DNA from 2 places in the Lentimicrobium sp. L6 genome. Region 2 is predicted to be linked to the other one. Evidence: riboswitches for the same ligand, from Rfam matches in the RefSeq annotation. Region 2 holds a riboswitch; the other holds the start of a gene.
The links. Region 2 has a riboswitch for cobalamin ahead of HNS38_RS02010 (diphthine--ammonia ligase). Riboswitches for the same ligand answer to the same signal wherever they lie in the genome.

Region 1 (3,187 bases), on a different contig from region 2:
TGTAGGTTGCTTGTCGAACTTTAATGACTCTTTCTGCTCGTTATACTTATTTTTAATTTCCTCAAAAATTGATATCGCATACTCCTCCCCATTAAAAAAAGAAGCCAATAATACCATCCATTCTGCTTTACCAAGAGGATGTTGTTCTTTCCAATCATACATCAATAGGGGAGTCATTTTCAGCTGAATCATTTTCTCATAATCGGCATTCAACTTATCCCAACCACTCCCAATCACTAAATCGGGCTGGAGTACCATCATCTTTTCCATATTGATTTGAATGGCTTTTCCTACATTTTCGATATCTCCAGATTTTACTTTTTCCAGAATTTCTTCATTATAAATCAGCTCAGGATCCGTAACTCCTTTTATGTGTTGATCTAATTGCAATAGATTCATCATTCCTACCATAGGAGATGATAAAGCTACTACTCTTTTAGGTATTTCCTTAATGACAAAAGAATGTTCCAAATTCTCTATATTCTTAGCCCCAGAATGAGGAATATAATACTCCATATTCAAACTCTCGTTTTCCCAAGGATTGAAGATGACAACCTTTTTATAGGTTTCGAAATATTCTATTCTAAAGAATTTCGCATATTCAGGATTGTAATTCCGAGTAGATTTTTCTTGAGTTTTCTCTAGGGACTCATTGCAGGAGGAGGCAGCTAAAAATAGGACGCTTAATAGAATATATAGTCTTGTTTTCATTATGAGTTTTTTAGTGAAATGGGACAAAACCAAAATTCGGAGCTGATTTCTGGATTATCATTATGGTATTTTTTTAGGATTGGTTTCTCTTTTTTTACTTCTAAAGGGAATTTAAAAAAAGGAGCATCAATGACGAAGCTATGGAATTCACCATTTTCCCCACAAGGATCCACGTTTTTAGGAAGTTCATTTATTAATTCTTTGGTGATGATTTCTCCCACAAAGTCCTTGGATAATTTAGAGGCATCCACAGCAGAAATCATGGTTTTATAACCTTGTTCAATAAAATCAAGAATCAAGGTTTTAGTATCTCTATTCCATAAAGGAAAAACGGCATTAAATCCTATTTTTTGGAGTTGATTTTCTCTGTATTTTCTAAGGTCTTCCAAAAAGATATCTCCAAAAATAGAATACTTAATTCCATTTAATTTGGCCTCTTGCATGAGTTTTGTCAGGTGCTTTTCATAGGTTTCCATATCTGGTGATTCTGGCAGTTCCAGAAAAGTGATAGGTAAACCTATAGCTTTGGCTTGTTCTAGCATGAGACTCTCATGAATTCCATGCATACTCACTCTTCTATTTTCCTTAGCAATGGAAGTCAACAGAAAAGAAATATCATATTCCTTATTCTTTAGTATTTCTCCCAAAACAAAAGCAGAATCTTTTCCTCCGCTCCAATTAAAAATGGCTTTTTTCATATTTTTATTATTATGATAGCCAGGTGATAAAATGAAAAATAAATCGGAAATGATCGTCTTTATTCGTCGCCTTTTCTCCCGAAAGCTGAATTATGAATTATGATTTCAGGTATTCTGACTCGTCCAACTTCATTTCCTTCCCATTCAATAAAGAATAGTGGATGTGGGTGAATCAAGCACTAAAAAGTACTTGGGACTTACAGCAGCGGGAACTGTTCCTGATTTTCACAGGATTCCCTGAAACTTGGGACAAATTTATGGAAAATAGATGGACTATTGAAAAAACTTTTCCAAATCCACATTTCCACCAGATAGTATTAAAGCCACTTTTTGATTTTTAAAGATTTCTTTATTCTTTAAAACAGCAGCAAAGGTAATAGCGGAGGACGGTTCCACAATAATCTTCATCCTTTCCCATATTAATCTCATCGCACTTTTAATCTCATCATCGTTGACGAGAAATATTTCTTCCACCTTATCACGAATTATAGGGAAGGTATGCTCTCCCAATGAGGTTCGAAGTCCATCAGCAATAGTTTGAGGATTTATAGAAGGATGGATTATACCATCCCTTATCGAGCGGAAAGCATCATCAGCACCTTCTGGCTCTGCGCCAAAAGCTAGGGTAGAGGGAGAGAAAAACTCACAGGCTAAAGCTGTTCCACTCATTAAACCACCTCCTCCAACGGGAGTAATAATGGCATCTGGTATAAGCTCCTCAAAAATCTCTTGGGCAGCAGTGGAATTCCCTAAGATCACTTGTGAATCATTATATGGGTGACAAGATGTAGCCCCTGATTTATCAATGAATGCAGCAGTAGTTGATTCTCGTGCTTCTAAAGTGGGCTCGCATTCTATAATGGTCGCTCCATAAGCTGCAACTGCATTTTTCTTCACCTGTGGTGCATTAGATGGCATAATGATAGTGGCTGGAATTCCAAGTATTTGAGCACTTAATGCCAAAGCAGAACCAAAATTACCAGAACTATGAGTTGCTACTCCTTTTTCTCGTTCTTCTATTGAAAGACTGAGTAATTTATGCATGGCACCTCTCATTTTAAATGCTCCGGCCTTTTGAAAGTTTTCGCATTTAAAGAAAAGCTCACAGCCAATGAGTTCATTAAGTAAATGAGACTTTAGGATGGGAGTACTATGGACTGAATTTTCTAGTATACTTTTTGCTTTAAGTAAAATGGATTTTGAGTACATTGCGATAAAATATTATTCAGCAAATTTGCTAAGAAATTAATGTTTAATATTTTCCATTTGATCGGTAATCTGTCACCTAACTTCAGTGCTGATTACCGCATCTGATTAAAAGTAATACCAAGTTTCTCAGAAATATAACGAATCTGTTTCAATTCTTTAGAGTTTACAATACAGTAGGAAAGTCCTTCGTTTCCAGCTCTTGCTGTTCTTCCAGCTCTATGTGTATAATAATCTATCTTATCAGGCATTTGATAATGAATGACATAAGCTAAATTGGCTACATCAATTCCTCGCGCTGCTAAGTCTGTTGCTACAAGAACTTTTAGACTTCCGTTTTTAAAGGCTCTCATGGCTTTGTCTCTTTCCTTTTGAAGTAAATCACCATGAATGGCATCCACCGGAACATTTCTAGCTTGTAATTGCTGTGCTAGTTTTTGAGTAGCAGCTTTTGTTTTACAGAAGATTAATCCTCTATTATCGCCTTGCTCGCCTAAGAAACGCATAAGGACATTCAGTTTCTCTAAATCTTCGCATACAATATATTGGTGCTCAATATGCTTATTAACCAC
Region 2 (3,187 bases):
GGTGATAAAAAATATATCAGATAATATTAATATCTAACTTTATCGAAATAATACAAGTTTTCTGGTTCATTACTGTGAAATATTTTTATCAGATCTTCTAAAACTATATCAGGTCTAAAACTTGCTGTTTCCCAATAATCATTTGCTCCATTTTCGTTCATTCTGTTATGGTAGGAATAAACTTTATGCTTTTTTACGGCATTAAGTGATTGATATTTTGGTTTGGCAAATAACCCAAGTCTATCTTCACTAGAAGCACCAGTATACATCCAAATATCTGCTTTAGATGCTTGGTGCATTAATACCTCAAAATCCAGCATCAAACTTCCAGATGTGGAATCATCGCGCATTAAATATTGCCCTGAGGCATCGTCAATAAGTTGGGCCATATAGCTTTTCCCACCAGCTGAATACCAGATGCCTTGGTATTCTGAACCATTAAATACAATAGGTTGTTTATCGAAAGTCATAAACTCCTTTTGTTTTATATAATTGCTCTTAACCTCTTGGAATAATGCTGTTGCTTTTTCTTCCTCATTAAAGAATGAGGCCAATAATATCATCCATTCTGCTTTTCCAAGAGGATGGTTTTCTTGCCAATCATACATCAAGACAGGAGTCATTTTCATTTGAATCATTTTCTCATAATCTGGACTTAATTTATCCCAACCACTACCTATAACCAAATCAGGTTGCAGCATTATCATTTTTTCCATATTGATTTGTATGCTTTTACCAATATCTTCAATTTCGCCTGATTTCACACGATTTAAAATGTCTTCATTATAGATAAGAAATGGGTCGCTAACCCCTTTAATATTTGCCGATAGATCCAGTAAATTCATCAGGCCAACCATTGGAGATGAAAGAGCGACTACTTTTTTAGGAATATCTTTGATAATAAAAGAGTATTCTGGATTCTTTACACTTTTATGATGCCCCGCATGTGGAATATAATATTCCATGTTTAAATTTTCATTACTCCACGGATTTAGAATCAGTATCTTTTTATAAGATTTATAATATTCTATTTGAAAATATTCTGCATATTCTGGAGTGAAAATAGACTCTGGTTTTTCGTTTTTTTGTTCTTTATCAGTTTGACAAGAACTGGCTAGTAGTAATAGAATACTGAAAAGAAAATATATTATGTTTTTCATCATGAGTTTTTTAGTGATATGGGACAAAACCAAAATTCGGAGCTGATTTCTGGATTATCATTAGGGTATTTTTTCAAGATAGATTCTTCTGATTTGACTTCTAAAGGAAATTTAAAATAGGGTGTATCAATTACGAAAGTATGAAATTCTCCATTTTCCCCACATGGATCTACATCTACTGGAAGTTCTTTTATTAATTCTTTGGTAATGATTTCTCCTACAAAATACTTGGATAATTTAGAGGCATCCACAGCGGAAATCATGGTTTTATATCCTTGATCAATAAAATCTAATATCAAAGTTTTAGTATCTCTTTTCCATAAAGGAAAAACCGCATTAAATCCTATTTTCTGGAGTTGGTTTTCTCTATATTGTCTTAAGTCCTCTAAGAAAATATCACCGAAAATAGAATCCTCAATTCCTTTTAATTTTGCTTCTCGCATCAGGGATGTCAAGTGCTTTTCATAGGTTCCCATATCAGGGAGCTCTGGAAGTTCTAAAAATGTGATAGGTAACCCTACGGATTTTGCCTGTTCCAACATAAGACTTTCGTGAATTCCATGCATACTCACACGACGGTTTTCTTTGGCTATAGAAGTCATTAAAAAAGAAATATCATATTCCTTTTTCATTAAAACTTCTCCCAATGCAAAAGCAGAATCTTTTCCTCCGCTCCAATTAAAAATGGCTTTTTTCATTTATAGTTTTAACCTCTTTTTAAATCAAACAGTCTTTTTTCTATCTATTTATGATTTTTTTCCTTTGCCCCAGCCCTAAAGGGCGGTCAAAAAATCAGACTCCCTTTAGGGTAAGGGCAAAACTGATTTTGCTTCAAATCATATCAATACTGTTTGTATTAATCAACAATTGTATTCTTTTAACTATGGTATAAAAAATGAAAAATAAATCAGAAATTATCGTCTTTATTCGTCGCCTTTTCACCGAAAGCTGAACATGTAAACTATCATTTCAGGTATTCTGACTCGTCCAACTTCATTTCCTTCCCATTCAAAAGCGAATAGTGGATGTGGGTGAATCAAGCGCAATAGCACTTGGGACTTACAGCAGCGGGAACTGTTCCTGATTTCCACAGGATTCCCTGAAACTTGAGGCAAAAGTACATAAAATATGTATTTAAGATGAATAAATTAAGACCCAATGAGTATTGCCGAAATGCTTTTTATATAATATTTGCTGTCGTTCAGCTAAAATTTGTACTGCACTGATGTCATATCATCTTCTTTTGCAATAAAAGAAAATAGATGAAAAATACCATCCTCATCATAAGCTGTCTCATCATATCAATAGTCGGTTTTGCACAAAAAAATATTTCTGGAAAAATAGTTGGAAAGGAAACCAAAACGGAGCTCCCTTTTGCTAATTTACTATTAAGCCAAAACGATACCAGCAAGGTATATGGTATCATTTCAGAATTGGATGGAAGTTTTAAATTCCAAAAAATTCCTAGAGGAGTCTATCAACTCAAAATATCTGTTATTGGTTACGAAACTCTTGTTGTGGATGCTATTTCAGTTGCAGATAAAAATGTAAAAATGGGATCTATCAAGTTGGCCAGTTCGTCTTATGAGTTGCAAGAATTTAATGTGGTTGCTGAGCAAAGCCATATCGAGACCAAAGCAGGTAAAAAGGTCATTAATGTGGGAGAGGATATTGTTAACTCCGGAGGTTCAGCTGTTGAGGTGTTGAGTATGGCGCCATCAGTAGAAGTTGGAGTGGGAGGAGCCATCAGCATTAGAGGCGACAGTGATGTTATGGTTTTAATTAATGGAAGAATAACAGCATTATCGTTTATTGGTGCTGGGAATGCCTTAAAGCAAATTCCAGCTTCTAGCATTGAGAAAATAGAAATTATCACAAATGCTGGAGCAGAGCATGGCCCCGATGGTATGGGAGGTATGATAAATGTGATTCTTAAAAAAGAAAAGAGCAATGGTTGGGAATTCACCTCAGGAGGAAACTTAAGATATGCCCCGTTTTCAGGTTCTGTAAATGCAGGATTGGCCTAT

Region 1: linked by a shared signal. The riboswitch ahead of HNS38_RS18165 (diphthine--ammonia ligase) and the one ahead of HNS38_RS02010 (diphthine--ammonia ligase) in region 2 are both predicted to bind cobalamin.

Annotation. Positions count from the first base shown of each region.
Region 1 covers NZ_JABKCA010000097.1:3,488-6,674, forward strand. Annotated here, with positions in the region: gene HNS38_RS18160 (ABC transporter substrate-binding protein) at 1-711, opposite strand, end outside; gene HNS38_RS18165 (diphthine--ammonia ligase) at 711-1,409, opposite strand; cobalamin riboswitch at 1,496-1,691, opposite strand; gene HNS38_RS18170 (threonine/serine dehydratase) at 1,683-2,618, opposite strand; gene HNS38_RS18175 (DEAD/DEAH box helicase) at 2,711-3,187, opposite strand, start outside.
Region 2 covers NZ_JABKCA010000004.1:74,713-77,899, forward strand. Annotated here, with positions in the region: gene HNS38_RS02000 (SPOR domain-containing protein) at 1-24, shown strand, start outside; gene HNS38_RS02005 (ABC transporter substrate-binding protein) at 27-1,160, opposite strand; gene HNS38_RS02010 (diphthine--ammonia ligase) at 1,160-1,858, opposite strand; cobalamin riboswitch at 2,111-2,304, opposite strand; gene HNS38_RS02015 (TonB-dependent receptor domain-containing protein) at 2,423-3,187, shown strand, end outside.